One region of the Streptomyces sp. NPDC000404 genome, then DNA from elsewhere that is predicted to be linked to it. Evidence: riboswitches for the same ligand, from Rfam matches in the RefSeq annotation. Region 1 holds a riboswitch; each other region holds the start of a gene.
The links. A riboswitch is a leader RNA that binds a small molecule or an ion and turns the genes downstream of it on or off. The one in region 1 is predicted to bind cyclic di-AMP.
Positions count from the first base shown of each region.

Region 2: another riboswitch for cyclic di-AMP. It lies ahead of ABT345_RS29055 (M23 family metallopeptidase); the one in region 1 lies ahead of ABT345_RS07965 (transglycosylase family protein).
Region 3: another riboswitch for cyclic di-AMP. It lies ahead of ABT345_RS14685 (M23 family metallopeptidase); the one in region 1 lies ahead of ABT345_RS07965 (transglycosylase family protein).

Region 1 covers NZ_JBEPDN010000003.1:456,578-463,920, forward strand. The annotation lists gene ABT345_RS07955 (cytochrome P450 family protein) at 1-1,122, shown strand, start outside; gene ABT345_RS07960 (transglycosylase family protein) at 1,355-2,365, shown strand; cyclic di-AMP (ydaO/yuaA leader) riboswitch at 2,625-2,792, shown strand; gene ABT345_RS07965 (transglycosylase family protein) at 2,797-3,465, shown strand; gene eno (phosphopyruvate hydratase) at 3,935-5,215, shown strand; gene ABT345_RS07975 (FtsB family cell division protein) at 5,395-5,850, shown strand; gene ABT345_RS07980 (DUF501 domain-containing protein) at 5,937-6,482, shown strand; gene ABT345_RS07985 (Ppx/GppA phosphatase family protein) at 6,479-7,343, shown strand, end outside.
Region 2 covers NZ_JBEPDN010000017.1:90,400-97,742, reverse strand. The annotation lists gene ABT345_RS29070 (DNA gyrase/topoisomerase IV subunit A) at 1-1,768, opposite strand, end outside; gene ABT345_RS29065 (M16 family metallopeptidase) at 2,063-3,400, shown strand; gene ABT345_RS29060 (M16 family metallopeptidase) at 3,439-4,821, shown strand; cyclic di-AMP (ydaO/yuaA leader) riboswitch at 5,063-5,219, shown strand; gene ABT345_RS29055 (M23 family metallopeptidase) at 5,233-6,009, shown strand; gene ABT345_RS29050 (GntR family transcriptional regulator) at 6,238-6,933, shown strand; gene ABT345_RS29045 (HPr family phosphocarrier protein) at 7,241-7,343, opposite strand, start outside.
Region 3 covers NZ_JBEPDN010000007.1:21,161-28,503, reverse strand. The annotation lists gene ABT345_RS14705 (DEAD/DEAH box helicase) at 1-598, shown strand, start outside; tRNA gene ABT345_RS14700 (tRNA-Lys) at 795-867, shown strand; gene ABT345_RS14695 (PP2C family protein-serine/threonine phosphatase) at 1,178-2,317, shown strand; gene ABT345_RS14690 (DUF2332 domain-containing protein) at 2,443-3,552, opposite strand; cyclic di-AMP (ydaO/yuaA leader) riboswitch at 3,938-4,091, shown strand; gene ABT345_RS14685 (M23 family metallopeptidase) at 4,104-5,255, shown strand; gene ABT345_RS14680 (aldo/keto reductase) at 5,472-6,413, shown strand; gene ABT345_RS14675 (protein kinase family protein) at 6,735-7,343, shown strand, end outside.

The DNA.
Region 1 (7,343 bases):
CGGCAGGCGCTCGCCGACTCCCGGCTGTCGAAGAACCCGGTGCACCACAGCGAGGGCGCCCACGGCAAGGGCAAGGTCGGCATCCCCGGCGAGCGCAGCGCCAACCTCATGACGCATCTGCTCAACATCGACCCACCCGACCACACCCGGCTGCGCCGCCTGGTCTCCAAGGCGTTCACCCCGCGCCGCGTCGCCGCCTTCGCCCCGCGCGTCCAGGAGCTGACCGACGCGCTCATCGACGGCTTCGCCGCCCGCGGCGAGGCCGACCTCATCCACGAGTTCGCCTTCCCGCTGCCGATCTACGCCATCTGCGACCTGCTCGGCGTCCCGCGCGAGGACCAGGACGACTTCCGGGACTGGGCCGGGATGATGCTCCGCCACACCAAACCGGGCGGCACCGGCGGCGGTCCGCGCGGCGGCGTCGCCAAGGCGGTCAAGAAGATCCGCGGCTACCTCGCCGAGCTGATCCACCGCAAGCGCGCCGCCCTGCCGCCCGAGCCCGCGCCCGACGAGGACCTGATCTCCGGCCTGATCCGCGCCTCCGACCACGGCGAGCACCTCACCGAGAACGAGGTCGCCGCGATGGCGTTCATCCTCCTCTTCGCCGGTTTCGAGACCACCGTCAACCTCATCGGCAACGGCACCTACGCCCTGCTGCGCACCCCCGACCAGCGCGAACTCCTCCAGAAGTCGCTGGCCGCCGGCGACCGCGACGTCCTGGCCACCGGCATCGAGGAGCTGCTGCGCTACGACGGCCCGGTCGAGCTGGCCACCTGGCGGTTCGCGACCGAGGAGCTGACGCTCGGCGGCGAGCGGATAGCCGTGGGCGATCCGGTGCTGGTGGTGCTCGCCGCCGCCGACCGCGACCCCGCACGCTTCGACGCCCCCGACACCCTCGACCTGCGCCGCACCGACAACCCGCACCTCGGCTACGGCCACGGCATCCACTACTGCCTCGGCGCGCCGCTCGCCCGCCTCGAAGGGCAGACCGCCCTCGCCACCCTCCTGACCCGCCTGCCCGACATCCGACTTGCGGCGGAACCGGGCGATTTGCGGTGGCGCGGCGGCCTCATCATGCGCGGTCTGCGCACCCTCCCCGTGGAGTTCACCCCGGCCCCCTGACGACACGCCGCCCACCTGCGCGGAAGCCCGTCCGAAGGCCGGAAGTTGACTTGCCGTCAGGCGCGTGACCTACACGTGATCTCCGCTACACCGGCTTGTGACGCCCCGTGAGCCCGGCTACCTTGCCACCGAACACGCGCTCCATCGCCCCGGTGGACGCCGTACCGGACCCCGGGCGGCCGGACCGGGGCGGCGGGACGGACAACTCAACCGCCGCTCGAAAGGCAATCGCATGCGCACCGGCAACGGCAGACACCGTCGCCCCCGCCAGGCACCGGCCCTCTTTGTCACGGCGGGTGTGACCGGCGCGGGCCTCGCCCTGCCCCTCCTCGGCGCGGGCGCCGCCCACGCCGCCGACGCCTCCACCTGGGACCGCGTCGCCCAGTGCGAGTCCGGCGGCATCTGGTCCAGCGCCAGTGGCAACGGCTTCTACGGCGGCCTCCAGCTCACCCTCGACATGTGGCGCGACCACGGCGGGCTGGCGTACGCCGCCCGGCCCGACCTGGCCAGCCGCGCCCAGCAGATAGCCGTGGCGCAGGCGATCCTCGCCGAGCGCGGTCCGGACGCCTGGCCGCGCTGCGCGACCGAAGCCGGACTCACCGAGGACGGCCAGGCGCCCGACGTCGACCCCGGCGGCGCCGTCACCACCCCGCCCGCCGGCGCGGACGGTGCCCACACCGGCACCGGCACCGACTCCGACCAGGACGAGACCCCGGCCCCCGGCACCCCGGACACCGCCGACCCGTCCGCCCCGACGGACACCGCCGACCCGTCCGACGCCCCGGACCCGTCCACCTCGCCCGGCACCCCCGACGCCACCGGCTCCCCGAAGGCGCCCGAGGACTCGCAGCGGCCCGGCGGGCCCGATGTGCCCGACGAGCCGTCCGCCGACCCGTCCGACCGCACGACCCCCTCCGGACACCCGTCCCGTACGACGCCTCCGGCGGACGCCGACGGCTCCCGCGGTGGCGACGGCTCCGGACGCCACCGCGGCGGCAGCGGCGCCGACGGGGACGACGGGGACGGCGACCGCACCCCGGGGCGGCACGCCTCGCGCGGCGGCGAGCGGACGGACCCGGACGCGGGCGCGTACACCGTGCGCTCCGGTGACAACCTGTCAGCCATCGCCGAGGCGCGGGAGCTGCCCGGCGGCTGGCCCGCGCTGTACGAGCGCAACGAGGACGTCATCGGCGACGACCCGGACCTCATCCGCCCAGGTCAACTCCTCGATCTGGGCCACTGATCGAGGCGGTAGGCGGCTTTTGCCCGTTTTGGCGAAAGTGAGACATGGCTCTCGTCGCTGTCCGCGGTGTCCTAACCTGTCCTTCACATCCACACCCTGCCCTACCTGCGGAAATATGCGCGCTCTGCGGTCATTCGCAGTCAACTGGGTGCAGAAAGCGGGGTTTGAACGACACGGGAGGTTCTGATTGGGTCAGCACCGCTCGCCAAAGCGGGCCCTTCGTTCACACGCCGAATCCTGCCGGTGGGCGAAGGTGGTCGACGCGCAAGCGCCGAAGGCAGGAGCGGGGGACCCAAGGTAAGCGCCGGCCCCGCCCGTGAAAGCGGGCCAACCGGCTTGGGGTGAAGCCGCGTGCACGTCACGCGGCCGGGCAATCCACACCGCCCGAACCCGACAGCTCACCTCGCAGGCGTCGGTGAGGAAAACGAAGCATGCTGATCAACAAGGCCAAGCACCGTCGTCCCTCCAAGGCCGTCCGCGTCGCCACCCTCGCCGGTGTCGCCGGCGCCGCCGTGGCCGTCCCGCTGATGGGCGCCACCAACGCCTCCGCCGCCTCCGTCGCCACCTGGGACGCCGTCGCCCAGTGCGAGTCCGGCGGCAACTGGTCGATCAACACCGGCAACGGCTACTACGGTGGCCTGCAGTTCTCCCAGTCCAGCTGGGCGGCGGCCGGTGGCACCCAGTTCGCGCCCCGCGCCGACCAGGCCACCAAGGCCCAGCAGATCCAGGCCGCCGAGAAGCTCCTCGCCATCCAGGGCCCGGGCGCCTGGTCCTGCGCCGGCGCCGGCAACCTCACCGCCGGTGGCCCGTCCCCCGACCTGAACACCGGTACCACCAAGGCCGCCCCCAAGGCCGCTCCGCAGCCCAAGGCCGCCCCCAAGCAGCAGGCGCCGAAGCAGCAGGCCCCGCAGCAGACCCGCCCGGCGACCCCGCAGCACCACGTCATGGGCCACGGCAACTACACCGTGAAGTCCGGCGACACCCTGGCGAAGATCGCCAAGGCGCACGGCAAGAACTGGAAGTCGGTCTACGCGGACAACAAGTCCGTCATCGGCTCCAACCCGAACCTCATCTTCCCGGGCCAGAAGCTCAACGTCTGATCCCGCGCGGGGCCACGCCGCCCCGCCCCCGGGCCCCCGCCCCTCCCGGCCCCCTCGCCCGCGCGTACGGCGGTACGCGCGGCACACCGGACCGGGAGGCGGCACCGGCCCGCCCGGACCCCGCGGGCCACGGCCCCGGCATCGCCCGGGAGCCCCGCTCACCCGCGGACCCACCCCCCACGGGATGCCCCGCCCGGCGCGCACGTCCCCGGGGCGGCACCGGCTCACCGCCGGCGCCGCCTCCGCGCGCCGAGGCGGGGTTTCGCCGTTCCGTACCCTGGTCCCGGACACAGCGTCGTGCTCCGCCCCTTATCAGCTGCTTTTCCGTTCCGCGGCTTTCGTTGTCGAATGTCAGGAACCCGGCGTCCGAGGCACCTTTCGTCCCGTACTGCGGGCCGCGAGGTAGCGAAGGGCCCGGGGGCCGTTAGGCTCGTGCCGCAGAACTCCAGACACCCATGAAGGAGACAACGTGCCGTCCATCGACGTCGTCGTAGCCCGCGAAATTCTCGACTCGCGAGGTAATCCCACGGTCGAGGTCGAGGTCGGCCTCGACGACGGCTCCACCGGCCGGGCCGCCGTTCCGTCCGGTGCCTCCACCGGAGCCTTCGAGGCCGTCGAGCTGCGCGACGGGGACCCCAACCGCTACCAGGGCAAGGGCGTCGAGAAGGCCGTCCTCGCCGTCATCGAGCAGATCGGCCCGGAGCTGGTCGGCTACGACGCCACCGAGCAGCGCCTCATCGACCAGGCCATGTTCGACCTGGACGCCACCGACAACAAGGGCTCGCTGGGCGCCAACGCCATCCTCGGCGTCTCCCTCGCCGTCGCGCACGCCGCCTCCGAGGCCAGCGACCTGCCGCTCTTCCGCTACCTCGGCGGCCCGAACGCGCACGTCCTGCCCGTCCCGATGATGAACATCCTCAACGGTGGGTCGCACGCCGACTCCAACGTCGACATCCAGGAGTTCATGATCGCTCCGATCGGCGCGGAGTCCTTCTCCGAGGCGCTGCGCTGGGGCGCCGAGGTCTACCACACCCTCAAGAAGGTCCTGAAGAACAAGGGCCTGGCCACCGGCCTCGGCGACGAGGGCGGCTTCGCCCCCAACCTCGGCTCCAACCGCGAGGCCCTCGACCTCATCCTGGAGGCCATCCGCGAGGCCGGCTACGCCCCCGGCCAGGACATCGCGCTCGCCCTGGACGTCGCCGCCTCCGAGTTCTACAAGGACGGCAAGTACCAGTTCGAGGGCAAGGAGCGCTCCGCCGCCGAGATGACGGAGTACTACGAGGAGCTGGTCGCGGCCTACCCGCTGGTCTCCATCGAGGACCCGCTGTTCGAGGACGACTGGGCCGGCTGGAAGGTCATCACCGACAAGCTCGGCGCCAAGGTCCAGCTCGTCGGCGACGACCTCTTCGTCACCAACCCCGAGCGCCTGGCCCGCGGCATCGAGGAGGGCTCCGCCAACGCCCTCCTGGTGAAGGTCAACCAGATCGGCTCGCTCACCGAGACCCTGGACGCCGTCGAGCTGGCCCAGCGCAACGGCTTCAAGTGCATGATGTCGCACCGCTCCGGCGAGACCGAGGACGTCACCATCGCCGACCTGGCCGTCGCCACCAACTGCGGCCAGATCAAGACCGGCGCCCCGGCCCGCTCCGAGCGCGTCGCCAAGTACAACCAGCTGCTGCGCATCGAGGAGATCCTGGACGACGCGGCGGTCTACGCCGGTCGCTCGGCCTTCCCGCGTTTCAAGGGCTGACCTCCCGGCGCCGGGTGCGTCCCGCTCCGCCCGACCGTGGGCGGGCCACCCGCCGCCACGGCCTGCGTTCGTCCCCGGCGACGGTCCCGTACCGTTGCCGGGGACGGCTGCGCTTCCGAACGGCCCCGCCCGGCGGGAGCGTACGAACTCCATGACGGTCGGCCAACAGGGGAGGCGACGTGTCCGCGGACCGGTTCTCGACCGCGACCCGGCTCAAGGCGCTCGGCGAACAGGCGGCGGCCCGCGTCCAGCGCGTCCGGCGCCCCCGCCGCAACCGCCTCACCGGCCGGGCCGCCCTGCTGGCCCTCGTCATGTGCTCCCTCGTCGTCGCCCTCGCCTACCCGATACGGCAGTACGTCTCGCAGCGCTCCGACATCGCCGACCAGCGCCGCAAGGCCCAGGAGGCGGCCAAGGCGCTGGACCGGCTGCGCGACGAGAAGTCCCGCTGGCGCGACCCCGCCTACGTCGAGCAGCAGGCCCGGCTGCATCTGCACTTCGTCCGCCCCGGCGAGACGGGTTATATCGTCCAGGACGGCTCGCGCGCCGACGACGGCGGCGCCCGCGGGGGCGCGGATGCGGCCTCCAGCCCCTGGTACCAGAACCTCTGGGCCGACGTCGACGCGGCCGACCGGTGACGCACCGTGCTCCGGTCCGGCCGACGGCCGTGAGCCCACCGAAGTCCCAGCCGAAGACCCCATCGAAGATCCCACCGAAAGCGCACATGGACACGCCTCCGCCCCAGACCGAGCCCACCGAGCCCACCGCCGCGGACATCGCCGCCTTCAAGGAGCAGCTGGGCCGCCCGCCGCGCGGCCTGCGGGCCATCGCCCACCGCTGCCCCTGCGGTCAGCCCGACGTCGTCGAGACGGCCCCGCGCCTGGAGGACGGCACGCCGTTCCCGACGCTGTACTACCTGACGTGCCCGCGCGCGGCCTCCGCCATCGGCACGCTGGAGGCCAACGGCGTGATGAAGGAGATGACCGAGCGGCTGGCCACCGACCCCGAGCTGGCCGCCGCCTACCGCGCCGCCCACGAGGACTACATCCGGCGCCGCGACGCCATCGAGGTCCTCCAGGGCTTCCCCAGCGCCGGCGGCATGCCGGACCGCGTCAAGTGCCTGCACGTCCTCGTCGGCCACTCCCTCGCGGCCGGCCCCGGCGTCAACCCGCTCGGCGACGAGGCGATCGCGATGCTGCCCGAGTGGTGGCGCAAGGGCCCCTGCGTGAGCCCCTGCCAGGAGGCCGCCGCCGAAGGAGCCGCCGAATGACCCGGGTCGCCGCCGTCGACTGCGGCACCAACTCCATCCGTCTGCTGGTCGCCGACGTCGATGCGGCCACCGGTGAGCTGACCGAGCTGGACCGCCGGATGCAGATCGTCCGCCTCGGCCAGGGCGTGGACCGCACCGGGCGGCTCGCCCCCGAGGCGCTGGAGCGGACCTTCGCCGCCTGCCGCGAGTACGCCGCGGTCATCAAGGAGCTGGGCGCCGAGCGCACCCGCTTCGTGGCGACCTCCGCCTCCCGCGACGCGGAGAACCGCGACGACTTCGTGCGCGGCGTGGTGGACATCCTGGGCGTCGAGCCCGAGGTCATCACCGGCGACCAGGAGGCGGAGTTCTCCTTCAACGGCGCGACGCGGGAGCTGACCGGCCGCCCCGATCTCGCCCGCCCCTACCTCGTCGTCGACATCGGCGGCGGCTCCACCGAGTTCGTCCTCGGCGACGGCTCCGTCCGGGCCGCCCGCTCCGTCGACATAGGCTGCGTGCGGATGACCGAGCGGCACCTGGTGCGCGACGGCGAGATCAGCGACCCGCCGGCCGCCGACCGGATCGCCGCGATCAGGGCCGACACGGCCGCCGCCCTCGACGAGGCAGAGGCCGCCGTCCCGCTCCGCGAGGCCGCCACCCTCGTCGGACTGGCCGGCTCGGTCACCACCGTCGCCGCCATCGCCCTCGGCCTCGACCACTACGACTCGGCGGCCGTCCACCACTCCCGCATCTCCCGCGCCCGCGTCGCGGAGATCACCGACCGCCTGGTCACCTCCACCCACGCCGAACGCGCCGCGATCCCGGTCATCCACCCGGGCCGCGTCGACGTCATCGCCGCCGGCGCCCTCGTCCTCCTGGAGATCA
Region 2 (7,343 bases), on a different contig from region 1:
TGGGCGCCGCCGCCGTCTCGGGGAGCTGCGGCAGGTCGATCACCGGCAGGCGCAGCAGCCGTCCCGTCGAGGTCACGGCGCCGACCTCGCCGCGGGCGGTCGCGGGCACGGCGGAGACGATGACGTCGTGCTTGACCCGCTTGGCGTCGGCGTCGAACGGGGTGTCCCCGCCGGCGGTCCGGGCCAGCAGCCCCGTCGACGAGAGCAGCACCCGGCATGGGTCGTCGGAGACCTCCAGCGGCACCGCGGCAACCGAGGCACCGGCGGACTCCAGCAGCACGGTGCGGCGCTCGGTGCCGTACTTCTTGGCGACGGCGGCGAGTTCGCCGGAGACCAGCTTGCGCAGCTCGGCGTCCGACTCCAGGATGCGGGTCAGCCGCTCGATCTCGGAGCGCAGCGTGTCGCGCTCCGACTCCAGCTCGATGCGGTCGAACTTGGTGAGCCGGCGCAGCGGCGTGTCCAGGATGTACTGCGTCTGGACGTCGCTCAGGGAGAAGCGCTCGATCAGCCGCTCCTTGGCCTGCGCGCTGTTCTCGCTGGAGCGGATCAGGCGGATGACCTCGTCGATGTCGACAAGCGCGGTGAGCAGGCCCTCCACCAGGTGGAGCCGGTCGCGGCGCTTGCCACGGCGGAACTCGCTGCGCCGCCGGACGACCTCGAAGCGGTGGTCGACGTAGACCTCCAGCAGCTCCTTGAGGCCCAGGGTGAGCGGCTGGCCGTCGACGAGGGCGACGTTGTTGATGCCGAAGGACTCCTCCATCGGCGTCAGCTTGTAGAGCTGCTCCAGGACGGCTTCCGGGTTGAAGCCGTTCTTGACCTCGATGACCAGGCGCAGACCGTGTTCGCGGTCGGTGAGGTCCTTGACGTCGGCGATGCCCTGCAGCTTCTTGGAGCCGACCAGGTCCTTGATCTTCGAGATGACCTTCTCGGGGCCGACGCTGAAGGGCAGTTCGGTGACGACGAGGCCCTTGCGGCGCGCGGTGACGTTCTCGACCGTGACCGTGGCGCGGATCTTGAAGGTGCCGCGGCCCTTCTCGTACGCGTCGCGCACGCCGCCCAGCCCCACGATCCGGCCACCGGTGGGCAGATCGGGACCCGGCACGAACCGCATCAGCGTCTCGAGGTCGGCGTTGGGGTGCTTGATGAGGTGGCGCGCGGCGGCGATGACCTCGCCGAGGTTGTGCGGCGGCATGTTCGTCGCCATACCGACAGCGATCCCGGAAGCGCCGTTGACCAGCAGGTTCGGGTATGCGGCGGGGAGGGTGACCGGCTCCTGCTCCTGGCCGTCGTAGTTCGGCGTGAAGTCGACGGTGTCCTCGTCGATCGACTCCGTCATCAGGGACGACGGGGACGCCATCCGGCACTCGGTGTACCGCATCGCGGCGGGCGGGTCGTCATTGCCGAGCGAGCCGAAGTTGCCGTGGCCGTCCACCAGGGGCAGCCGCATCGAGAAGGGCTGCGCCATGCGTACCAGGGCGTCGTAGATCGAGGCGTCGCCGTGGGGGTGGAGCTTGCCCATGACCTCGCCGACGACGCGGGCGCACTTGACGTAGCCGCGGTCGGGGCGCAGGCCCATCTCGTTCATCTGGTAGAGGATGCGGCGCTGCACGGGCTTCATGCCGTCCCGGGCGTCCGGCAGGGCGCGGGAGTAGATGACCGAATACGCGTACTCGAGGAAGGAACCCTGCATCTCGTCGACGACGTCGATGTCGAGGATCCTCTCCTCGAAGTCGTCCGGCGGCGGGGTCTTCGTGCTGCGGCGGGCCATCGCGGCTGCGGCTCCTTCTGCTGCGTCTACTGCCGATGTGTGGGTCGACCAGCCGTTGGTGAACAGCTGCCGGTCCGACCGGCGGGGGATCGACCGGTGAGTCTGCTGACTCCGACGCGGACCATTGTGGACCGCCCCACCGACAACGCCGGACGCGACTCCCCTCCACGGGGCCGTGGCGCGTCTCCCGACGCTCATACGGGGGCGGTCGGGCGGGAACTTCGCCAGATGCCGACGCGGTTGCATACAGTGACAGAACTTCTTCGCAAGCGGATCGAAGGGACGTACATGCCCATGGGTCACACGGCCACAGAAAAAGCCGGCTCCGGCGGCCTGACAGCGACCGAGCACCGGCTGGCCAACGGCCTGCGCGTGGTGCTCTCGGTAGACCCTCTGACACCGGTGGCGGCGGTCTGCCTCTGGTACGACGTCGGCTCCCGCCACGAGGTCAAGGGCCGCACGGGTCTGGCCCACCTCTTCGAGCACCTGATGTTCCAGGGGTCCGCGCAGGTCAAGGGGAACGGCCACTTCGAGCTGGTGCAGGGCGCCGGCGGCTCGCTGAACGGCACCACGAGCTTCGAGCGCACCAACTACTTCGAGACCATGCCCGCCCACGAGCTGGAGCTGGCGCTCTGGCTGGAGGCGGACCGCATGGGCTCCCTCCTGACGGCGCTCGACGACGAGTCGCTGGAGAACCAGCGCGACGTCGTCAAGAACGAACGCCGCCAGCGGTACGACAACGTCCCCTACGGCACGGCCTTCGAGAAGCTGACGGCCATGGCGTACCCGGAGGGCCACCCGTACCACCACACGCCCATCGGGTCGATGGCCGACCTGGACGCGGCGTCCCTGGAGGACGCGCGGGCGTTCTTCCGCACCTATTACGCGCCCAACAACGCCGTCCTGTCGGTGGTCGGCGACATCGACCCCGAGCAGACCCTCGCCTGGGTCGAGAAGTACTTCGGGTCGATCCCCTCGCACGACGGCAAGCAGCCGCCGCGCAGCGGTGAGCTGCCCGACACCATGGGCGGCCAGCTGCGGGAGGTCGTCGCGGAGGACGTGCCCTCGCGTGCCCTGATGGCCGCCTACCGCCTGCCGCACGACGGCACCCGGGAGGCGGACGCCGCCGATCTCGCGCTGACCGTCCTGGGCGGCGGCGAGTCCTCGCGCCTCTACAACCGCCTGGTGCGCCGCGACCGCAGCGCCGTCGCCGCCGGGTTCGGCCTGCTCCGGCTGGCCGGTGCGCCGTCCCTGGGCTGGCTGGACGTCAAGACGTCCGGCGGCGTGGAGGTCGCGGACATCGAGAGCGCCGTCGACGAGGAGCTGGCCCGGTTCGCCGCCGAGGGGCCGACCCCGGAGGAGATGGAGCGGGCGCAGGCCCAGCTGGAGCGCGAGTGGCTGGACCGCCTCGCGACGGTCAGCGGCCGCGCCGACGAACTGTGCCGCTACGCCGTCCTGTTCGGCGACCCGCAGCTGGCGCTGTCCGCCGTGGGGCGTGTTCTGGACATCACGCCCGAGGAGGTGCAGGCCGTCGCCCAGGCCCGGCTGCGCCCCGACAACCGCGCGGTGCTGGTGTACGAGCCGACCGCCGCCGACGACAGCGCCGACAACGACGAGGAGGCGGACCGGTGAGCGACGCCACCACCCGCGAGGACCTGGCCATGAGCGAGATGACCTTCCACCCGCAGCCCCGCGGCGGGGCGCCCAGGCCGTGGGCCTTCCCGGCGCCCGAGCGCGGTGCGCTGCCCAACGGCCTGACGGTGCTGCGCAGCCACCGCCCCGGCCAGCAGGTCGTCGCCGTCGAGGTCGACATCGTCGCGCCGCTGGAGTCCGAGCCGGAGGGCCTGGACGGCGTCGCCACGATCATGGCGCGGGCGCTGTCGGAGGGCACCGACCGGCACGACGCCGAGGAGTTCGCCGCCGAACTGGAGCGCTGCGGCGCCACGTTGGACGCGCACGCCGACCACTCCGGGGTGCGCGTCTCTCTGGAGGTTCCGGCCTCCCGGCTGTCGCGCGCCCTGGGGCTGCTCGCCGACGCGCTGCGCGCCCCCGCCTTCCCCGAGGGCGAGGTGGAGCGTCTGGTGCGCAACCGTCTCGACGAGATCCCGCACGAGCTGGCCAACCCGGGGCGCCGCGCCGCGATGGCGCTGTACAAGGAGCTGTTCCCCGCGTCGGCGCGGATCTCGCGGCCCCGCCAGGGCACCGAGGAGACCGTCGGGCGGATCGACGCGGCGGCCGTCCGGGCGTTCTACGCGGCGCATGTGCGGCCCGCGGCGGCCACCGTCGTGATCGTCGGTGACTTCATCGGCATCGACGTGGACGCGGCGCTCGCCGACACGCTGGGCGCCTGGCAGGGGTCGGCCGCCGAGCCGGTCGCCGTCACGCCGATCACCGCGGACGACACCGGCCGCGTCGTGATCGTCGACCGCCCCGGCGCGGTGCAGACGCAGTTGCTCATCGGGCGGATCGGCGCCGACCGCCACGACCGCCAGTGGCCGGCGCAGGTCCTCGGCACGTACTGCCTGGGCGGCACCCTGACGTCCCGTCTGGACCGGGTGCTGCGCGAGGAGAAGGGCTACACCTACGGCGTGCGGGCCTTCGGTCAGGTGCTGCGCTCGTCGGCGCCGGACGCGCCCGGAGGGCCCACCGGCGCCGCCATGCTGGCGATCAGCGGTTCGGTCGACACCGAGTCCACCGGCCCGGCCCTCGATGACCTGTGGAAGGTGCTGCGCACCCTCGCGGCGGAGGGGCTGACGGACGCCGAGCGGGACGTCGCGGTGCAGAACCTCGTCGGTGTCGCGCCGCTGAAGTACGAGACGGCGGCAGCGGTCGCGGGCACCCTCGCCGACCAGGTGGAGCAGCATCTGCCGGACGACTACCAGGCGCAGCTGTACGCGCGGTTGGCCGAGACCGGCACGGTCGAGGCGACCGCCGCCGTGGTCAGCGCGTTCCCGGCCGACCGGCTGGTGACGGTGCTGGTCGGTGACGCGGCGCAGATCGCCGAGCCGGTCCGGGCGCTGGGCATCGGCGAGGTGACGGTCGTCAGCGGCTGACGGACCGTAGGGGCGATGGCCCCGGCCGGGCCGTCCCGCGGACGGATGCGGTAGGACAAAGGGGATCCCGAGGGGGAAAAGGCCCTCGGGGTCCCCTTTTCGTGCCCGGATTATAGGGTTCCGGTTCCGTCGCCCACGTGTGGCGTAACGCACAAAAACGCGTTTCTGTTTGCCGATTGAAAGTTGCCGCGATTAGCGTCATGCGCGCTGTCCGTCAGCAGCACGCCGCAACCGCGGCACCGGACAGTCATCGCCGAGTCCCCGTACGGCGCGAGCCAGGGGAGCCGGGGACCCACATGTCCCCTGGGGTGAATCGGGTACCTCTCCGGAGGAACCCGTAGGAGACCTTCCTGCTCCGAACCCGTCAGCTAACCCGGTAGGCGAGAAGGAAGGAAAGGACTGAGCCAGCACATGGCGTTCACCCGTGCCACCGGGAAGCACCGCCGTCCGAGCCGCAGCGCCCGGACGACCCGCAACATCGCCGGCATAGCCGGTCTCGCCGCCAGCGGCGTCGTTGCCTCCGTGTCCTCTCCCGCGATGGCCGCCACCTCCGGCGCCTCGCACGACACGGGTCTGCAGCGGGCCGTCGTCCTCGGTGACGAACTCGCCGAGCGCGTCCAGGCCCAGGCCGATGCGCAGCAGGCCGTCGCCGAGACGGCCGAGGCCAAGGCGAAGGCCGAGGCCGACGCGGTGAAGCAGGCCGAGGCCGCCAAGGCGGTGGCCGACAAGCGCCATGAGGCCGAGGTCCGCGCCGCCCGCGAGGAGGAGCGCCGGCGCCTGAACGCCTTCGTCGCCCCGATCTCCGGCTCGTACGTCTCGACCGCCTACCAGGCGTCCAGTGGCCTGTGGTCCTCCGGCACCCACACCGGCATCGACTTCCACGCCGCCACCGGCACCACCGTGCACGCCGTCGGTGCGGGCACCGTCGTCGAGGCCGGCTGGGGCGGCGCGTACGGCAACAACATCGTCATCAAGATGAACGACGGCACGTACACCCAGTACGGCCACCTGTCGCAGATCGGTGTCTCGGTCGGCCAGCAGGTGATGCCCGGTCAGCAGATCGCGCTGTCCGGCGCGACCGGCAACGTCACCGGCCCGCACCTGCACTTCGAGGCCCGCACCGGCGCGGACTACGGCTCGGACATCGACCCGATCGCCTATCTGCGCGCGCACGGCGTCAACGTCTGACCCTGCAGCTTCCCGGAGCCCCGGACCGCCCCGACAGGGGGCCCGGGGCTCCGGCGTGTCCGGTGCCGTACGGCGGATGGCCGGATTTCCCGACGGCCGGGAATGCGCTCACCAAAAGATTTCCATGAATGTGTGAAGGCGGTAAAGGCGCCACCGCCGTTCGAATAAGGTCGCGGAAAAGGCGCCGTGCACCGGCGTTTTCCGGGGAGGACGGTGGAGGTGCCCGCGATGACGCAAGGCGAGATTTCCGTGCAGCGCATCTCCACGGCGATTCGCGACGACATCGTTTCCGGCACGCTGATCCCCGGCAGCCGGCTCGTCGAGGACATTCTGGCCACCCGCTACGGCGTCTCCCGGGTGCCGGTCCGTGAGGCGTTGCGGACCCTGCAGTCGGAGGGGTTCGTCACCGCGCGGCGCCATGCGGGCGCCTGCGTCGCCGCCCCCACCGCGCAGGAGGCGGCCGATCTCCTGGATCTGCGCGCGCTCCTGGAGCCGATGGGCGCCGCCCGCGCGGCGGCCCGCCGCACCGATGCGCAGCTGAAGGTCTTACGGGGCGTGGTGCGGCTCGGCCGGGAGCGCGCCCGCCGCGGCTGCCCGGGTGAGCTGCCCCGGCTCGACGGCTGGTTCCACGAGACGCTGGCCCGGGCGGCGGGCAATCCGGGGCTGACCGCGCTGCTGACCCAGGTGCGGCGGAAGATCGAGTGGATGTATGTCGTCGAGCGCCCGGCGCGGTACGCGGAGACCTGGGACGACCACGGCGCGGTGCTGGACGCGGTGGCCCGGGGCGACGCGGAGGCGGCGCGCGCCCTGATGGCCTCGCATGTGGCGCGGTCGCTCCCGGCCTACCGCCCGCGGCACCGTTCGGCGGCCGCGGCACGCACGGCGCCGCGCCCCGTCGGAAGCGGGCGCGCGCGTTCTGCCTAGAGGACGCGGTATACGGGGCGGCCGCCGCGTGGCGGGATCCTTACGGCCCCGTACGGGAAATTGCGGAATCGGGTTCCGATAAAACGCGCCATCCTGGAATTGCCGCACCACGTGGCCGGGTATTCACTTATTCGGGTGTGTGGCGCCCGTGAGGGTGGGGAATTGCGGGCGGGGGAGTGGTGCCGCTCCGGGAGCGCGGTGTGCGACGTTCCGCCGCGGGGAACGCGAAAGGCCCCGCCGCGGTGACCGGTTCCGGTCGTGGCGGCGGGGCCTTTCCCCGGCTGCGGGGAGGCGGCGAAGTTCCGGCTCAGACGGTCTCCGGCAGCTCGTCGAGCCCCTCGGCGACGAGCTTCGCCAGGCGCTCCAGCGCGGCCTCCGCGCCCTCGGCGTCCGAGGCGAGCACGATCTCC
Region 3 (7,343 bases), on a different contig from region 1:
CGACGAGCGTTCCGGTGGCCGTTCGTTCGACCGCCGCGACGACCGCTCGGGTGGCCGTTCGTTCGACCGTCGTGACGACCGTTCCGGCGGGCGTTCCTTCGACCGCCGCGACGAGCGTTCCGGTGGCCGTTCGTTCGACCGTCGTGACGACCGCTCCGGTGGCCGCTCTTTCGACCGTCGTGACGACCGCCGCGACGAGCGTTCCGGTGGCCGTTCGTTCGACCGCCGTGACGACCGCTCGGGCGGCCGTTCCTTCGACCGTCGTGACGACCGCCGCGATGACCGTTCCGGTGGCCGTTCGTTCGACCGCCGCGACGACCGTTCCGGCTTCGGCCGTGACCGCGACCGCGGTGACCGCCCCAGCCGTCCGTTCAACCGTGACGACCGCTCCGGTGGCCGTCCCTCCGGTGGCTACCGCTCCGGTGGCGGCGACCGTCCGTTCAACCGTGACGACCGCTCCGGTGGCCGTCCCTCCGGCGGCTTCCGCTCCGGTGGCGACCGTCCCTACGGCCGCCGTGACGACCACCGCGGCTCGGGTGCCGGCGCCGGTTCCTACGGCCGCCGCGACGACAAGCCGCGCTGGAAGCGCAACGGCTGACGGCAGCCGGCGTGACGCCGTGAACCGGCGCCGCTGAACCGCCCGCAGGGCCCGTACCGCACACAAGTGCCGTACGGGCCCTGTGCGTTGCGGCGCCGCTGCCGCCGCGGGCGCACCCGGGCGGGGCCGCCGCGGAGCGCTCCGTGCGGCAATGCCTTCGGGCCGCGGGAGGGTGTCGGGCTATGCTGCTCGGAGCGGGCCATTAGCTCAATTGGCAGAGCAGTGGACTTTTAATCCATTGGTTCAGGGTTCGAGCCCCTGATGGCCCACCGGATGCGGTGCGTTGCGGCGCCGCTGAACTGCGAGGAAGCGCCTCACCCGGGATGTACGGGGTGGGGCGCTCCGTCGTTTGGGGGGCGCGCCCGGTCGCGTGCGGATGCTCGGGCCGGCCGGTGCCTGCCGTGCGCTGTGTCAGGTGCGGGGCGGTGCCGTCCGTTCGGTGCGGGCGCGACGGCCGGTGACCCGTCCGGCCCCTCCGGGCTCGCCGTCCGGAGCCGGGGCGGCGAGCCTTGGGGGGCCGGAGGAGCGGCCGGGAGCACGGCCGGCCGCGGGCAGGCGAGCGGGAAGAGGCCGGTGCGGATGGCGCGAGGCGGGCGGGTCCGCTCGGCGGAACGGGAGCGGTGGGCGCGCCGGGCACAGATGTCGCCGCTCGGCCGCCGGCTGGCGCGGTGGCTGCCCGCCCTGCTCATCCTCGTCGGCATCGTCTTCGACGTCGTCACGCCCGACCGCTACACCGCCTCGCCGTTCTTCTCGGCGGCGCCGCTGGTCGCCGCGCCGCTCTACTCGCTGCGGAACACGGCGCTCTGCGCCCTCGCGGCGCTGTTCGGCGAATTGTGGTCGGCACTCGTCAACGACACCCAGGACGCCAACCTCTCCGCCACCGAGGTCTCCACCGTCTTCGTCGTCGCCCTCCTCGCCCTCGGCATCAACCGCGTCGTCCGCCTCTCCGATGCCCGGCTCGCCTCCGTACGCGATGTCTCCGAGGCGGCGCAGCGGGCGGTGCTGCCCACGCCGCCGGAGCGGATCGGGGGGCTGGCCGTCGCCGCCCGTTACGTGGGTGCGCAGGCCGACGCGCGGATCGGCGGGGACCTCTACGCGGTGCAGGAGACGCCGCACGGCGTCCGGCTGATCGTCGGTGACGTCCGGGGGAAGGGGCTGGAGGCGGTCGAGGCGGCGGTGATCGTCATCGGGGCGTTCCGGGAGGCGGCGGAGCAGGAGGCGACGCTGGAGGCGGTGGCCGGCCGGCTGGAGCGGGCGCTCCAGCGGGAGGGGCGGCGGCGCGAGGGCCTCGACCAGTACGAGGGGTTCACCACGGCGGTGCTCGCGGAGATCCCGTCCGGGGAGCGCGCCGTGCTGCGCGTCCTGAACCGGGGCCATCCGCCGCCGCTGCTGCTCAACCCGGACGGCGGGCTGCGGACGCTGGTGCCCGCGGTGCACGCGCTGCCGCTGGGGATGAGCGAGGTGGCCGGGTGGCCGGACCGGGCGGACGAGCTGTTCTTCCCCGCCGGTTCGGTCCTGCTGCTGTTCACGGACGGGCTGACGGAGGCGCGCAACCGGGCGGGGGAGTTCTACGACCCGGTGGCCCGGCTGCGCGGCCGGGTCTTCCCCGGCCCCGATCAGCTGCTGGACACGCTGGTCGCCGAGGTCGCCGTGCACACGGGCGGGGCGGGCGCGGACGACATGGCGCTGCTGGCGGTGCAGCGGCCGTTGGGGGAGTAGGCCCGGAGCGCGGGGCGCGCGGGGTGCCGGCGCGCGCCGGGCGTGCGAGGAGTCCCGGGGCCGCACCGGCGCGCGGGGCGCGTGAGTGGGCCCCGCGCGCCGGGTGCGGTCCCGGTGGCGGACCCCTACGCCACCCAGTGGAGGCTCTGGCCGTGCGCCCCCGTCAGCGCGACCGGGCGGTCGTCCAGCGCGAGGGTCAGCAGCCGCTCCCGGTGGTCCGGGGTGAGGCGGCCGGCGGCCGGTGCGGGCCGCCACGGGGTGACGGAGTGGTGTTCCTGGGAGATCCAGTGGCCGCCGCCCGGCCGCCCGGCGAGCAGCGCGCGCACCAGGTCGGCGAACCGCTCCCGGTGGGCGAGCGGCAGGTACGACAGCACGGACGTGTGGAAGACGACGAGCGTGGCGTGCTCGGGGACCCGCGCCGCCAGCGCGGGCAGCTCCTCGACCAGGTCGCCGCGGACGATCTCGGGCCGCGGCGCCGCCCGCACCGCGTCCACCGCCGCCGTCAGCCGCTGCGCGCGCTCCGGGGTGCCCGGCCACACCAGGGAGCGCAGCCAGCGCAGCGCCTCGGGGTCGTCCACCGGGTCGAGCGGGGCGAGGTCGATGCCGCCGCGCCACACGATCTCCGGCAGCCCCGCGGGCGCCGCCGCGTCCGCCGCGGCCACCCCCTCCTCCCGCCCGACGCGGCACCGGAGGGTGACCGGGCTGTCCGGGGCGCCGAGGGTGTACGCCTGCGGGGGCGCGGCCGGAGCGGGCGTCCCCGGGGCGGCGGTGTCCGGCTCGTACGCGTACCGGTAGCGGTCCGGGTGGAGGCAGAGGCCGGCCGAGGCGCCCACCTCCAGGAGGGCCAACGGGCCGCGGAGGCGGGCCAGGAGGGGCAGCAGGGTGGCGCAGCGGCCCGGTTCGTTGGTCTGGGTGGAGCGGCTCATGACGACCGCGCGGACCTCGGCCCAGTGCCGGATCGTCCACTCGCGCCAGCGGCCGTACGCCAGTTCGCCGCGCGGGCCCTGCTCGGCGTGCGGACCGTCGAGGTGGCGGACGGCCGCCAGCAGGAGGTTGGGCTGCTGCTTGTTACCCATCGGGAGGGATGCGGCGAGGAGTTCGCACAGCTCCGGGTCCTGCCCGATCCGTGCCGTCAACTCCTCGTGGGCCGCACACCGGCCCCGCGCCTCCCACCAGGAGAAGTCCCGGTAGCGCGCTGCCAGGGCCGATGCGTTGTTGGTGAAGTCGACGACCATGATCAGACGCTACTGCCCTCACGGAGCGTGAGGAATGCGCACCCCTCCGCATAACAAGTGATGCACAATCACGTACAGGCCGTTTCGTGAAAGGCGATCAACTCGCCCGGTTTGCACGGCTGTTGCCCCGAAAAGTCTTGGCCAATGACCGTAGTCGTACGGAGCGGATTCGCGGGATCGCTTGGAAATCGGCCGCGATCTCTATTACTGTCCGATAACGGAGCGCGGTCGTCCCAGCCGTCGCAGAGGCGGCACCGTGCCCCCACGCCGAATCCCGTACGCGCTCTTCAGGTATGCCGGACACCCAGGCACACCGGTGGTCACTTCCCGCGACGGCGCCCCCTTGTGCGCCGGTGCGCCGATATTTCGTGAACTGCCGTGACGTGTCCTGGATATGCCTCGGCAGGCCCGACCGGCGCGGAGGGAACCGGGGAACCACCTTCATGGGGTGAATCGGACGCCTCGGCCAGAGGCCGCCCGTAGGAGACCTTCCTGCTCCGAACCCGTCAGCTAACCCGGTAGGCGCGAAGGAAGGAAAGGAGTGCGCCTCCGTGGCGTCCAACAGGCTTGCCCCCGAAGCCCCGTCAGCCGACCACTTCCCCCAGGACCTGCCGGGTTCCCTGACCGATACGGCCACCTTCGCGCCGGGCGCGTTCGCCCCGGAGGGCCCCGGCCCCTACGGTGTCGCGGACGACGCGCCCGGTGAGTGGAACCCGACCGAGGAGTCCGTGCGGTCCGTCCGCGGCCGTCACCGCGTCGGCAAGCAGCGCGGCGCGCTGGCCCGCAGCGGCACGGTCCTCGGCGTCGGCGTGATCGCGGCGGTCGGCGCCGGCGGCATGGCGACCGCCGAGGACAAGCCGCCGGTCCCGATCTCCATGCCGGACATCGGCGCCCTCGCCACCGACGTCACCGGGGCGCTGCCGGACGCCGAATCGCTGCCCGGCATCGGGCCGCTGCTCGGCTCCTCCGACGAGGCGTCCGATGCGGCCACCGCGGCGGCGCCGCTGTCGTCCGCCGGGATCACCACCGAGGACGGCCGGGGCACGGACGCCGGGGAGGCGCTGCGCAGCCGCATCCTCCAGCAGGCCGACACCCAGCAGGAGGCCGGCGAGCGCGACGCCCGGGACGCCGCCGAACACACCGCCCTCGCCCAGGCGGAGAAGACCGCCACGACGGAGCAGAAGGCGGCGGTGGCCGACGCGAAGGCGGAGCGGGCCGAGGCCGCGCGCAAGGCGGCGGCGGCCAAGGCGAAGCGCGAGGCCGAGGCCCGCGCCAAGGCCGAGGCGGCGCGCCTGGCCGAGCTGGCCAAGAGCTATCTGCTGCCGGTCACCTCGTACACCCTCACCGCCAGCTTCGGCCAGGCCGGCGACCGTTGGGCCGCCGACCACACCGGCCAGGACTTCGCCGCCCCCACGGGCACGCCGGTCAAGGCCGTGCACTCCGGCACCATCACCCAGGCCGGCTGGGCCGGCTCGTACGGCTACCGCATCGTCCTCACCCTCGACGACGGTACGGAGCTGTGGTTCTGCCACCTCTCGTCGATGGTGAAGACCGGCGGCAAGGTCTCCACCGGCGAGGTCATCGGCCGCGTCGGCGCCACCGGGAACGTCACCGGCCCCCACCTCCACCTGGAGGTCCGCCCCGGTGGCGGCGGCCCCGTCGACCCGATGCCGTGGCTGCGGGCCCGGGGCCTGAACGTCTGAGGCCTGCCCTGAGGGGAGTCCGGGGCCCATGTCCGGGGCGCGAGTCCGGGGCGCGCGCAACCGCGCCGCGCGCCGGGCCGGGCCCCGGACCGCCGCCGTGCGCCGGGCCCCGGACCGCCCGTCCGGGGCGGGCAGCCGGCGCGCCCCGGGGGACGTATCGCGCCCGGATGCCGTAGCCGGGAAATGCCGCTGCCCCGCGCTGTGTTGAATAACTGCATGACCACCACACGTAATCCCCTCGGCTCGCTCTCCGTCTCCCCGCTCTGCCTCGGCGGCAACGTCTTCGGCTGGACCGCCGACGAGGCCGAGTCGTTCGCGGTGCTCGACGCGTACGTCGCCGGCGGCGGCAACTTCATCGACACCGCCGATGTCTACTCGGCCTGGGTTCCGGGCAACGAGGGCGGCGAGTCCGAGACCGTGATCGGCAACTGGCTCGCGGCCCGCGGCAACCGCGACGACGTCGTCATCGCCACCAAGGTCGGCGCCCTCCCCGGCCTCAAGGGCCTCTCCGCCGACACGATCAAGAAGGCCGTCGAGGGCTCGCTGCGCCGCCTGCGCACCGACCACATCGACCTCTACTACACCCACTACGACGACGAGTCGCTGGAGGTCGGCGAGTTCCTGACCGTCCTCGACGACCTCGTCCGGGCCGGCAAGGTCCGCGAGATCGCCGCCTCCAACATCTCGGCGGCGCGCCTGGAGGAGGCCCTGACCTTCTCCGCGCGCGAGAACCTCGCCCGCTACGTCGCCCTCCAGCCGGAGTACAACCTGGTCTCCCGCGACACCTACGAGGGCGAACTCGCCGATGTCGCCGCCCGCCACGGCGTGGCCGCCGTCCCGTACTACGGGCTCGCCTCCGGCTTCCTGACCGGCAAGTACCGCCCCGGCACGGACATCGACAGCGCCCGGTCCGGCAAGGCCGCAGCTCACCTCGCCACCGACCGCGGCATCCGCGTCCTCACCGCCCTCGACACCGTCGCCGCGGCCCACGGAGCGGAACCGGCCACCGTCGCCCTCGCCTGGCTCGCCGCCCGCCCCACGGTCACCGCCCCCATCGCCAGCGCCCGCACCACCGCCCAGCTCCCGGCCCTCCTCGGCATCCAGGACCTCCGGCTCGACGCCGAGGAACTGGCGCTGCTGGACGAGGTTTCGGCGTAGGGGAGAGGAGGCGGGGCTGCTCCGGTGCCGGGTGGTCGGGTGCCGGGTGCCGGAGCAGGCCTCCGGCACCCGGCATCGGCAGGGGCCACTGAGCCGCTGAGCCGCTGAGCCACCGAATGAGGGCCAGGGGACGGGGACCTACGGTTACCGGGCACGAACCACCGGGCGCGAACCACCGGACAGGAGCCACCCATGGATCAGAGGCCACCCATGGATCAGGAACCATCCATGGATCAGGGATCACCCGTAAATACGGATGAGGCTCTGGATACAGATGAGGTTCTGGATACGGATGAGGTTCGCGGGCCGGGGGCGGGGTTCGTGAGGGCGCCCGTCGCCGATGCCGAACCGCTTCCTTCCGCCGCGCGGCTGTCGGCCTACGCGGACGTGGGCGCGCGGCTGTCCCTGTTGAGCGACCGCAGGCTCGGTGATGCGGTGGCCGCCGCTCCGGCGCGCGGTTCGGGCATCGGCGGCCGACGGGCGGAGATGACGGTCGGGGGGCGGCCGGTCTTCGTCAAACGGGTCCCGCTGACCGACCTGGAACTACGCCCGGAACACCTCCGCTCGACCGCCAACCTCTTCGGCCTGCCCCTCTACTACCAGTACGGGGCGGGCTCGGCGGGCTTCGGCGCCTGGCGGGAGCTGGCCGCGCACCTCATGACCACCGCCTGGGTCCTGCGGAACGCGTACCCGGGCTTCCCGCTGCTGTACCACTGGCGCGTCCTGCCGGACCGGCCGCCGGGCGACTTCGCCGACGCGTTCGGCGGCATCGAGGGGGCCGTCGCCCACTGGGAGGGTTCCGCCGCGGTACGCCGCCGGCTGGAGGCCATCGGCGACTCCTCCTTCAGCCTGGTGCTCTTCCTGGAGTACCTGCCCCGGACGCTCGCGGACCGGCTCTGCGGGCTCCGGGACGGCGCCTGGGCGGAGCCC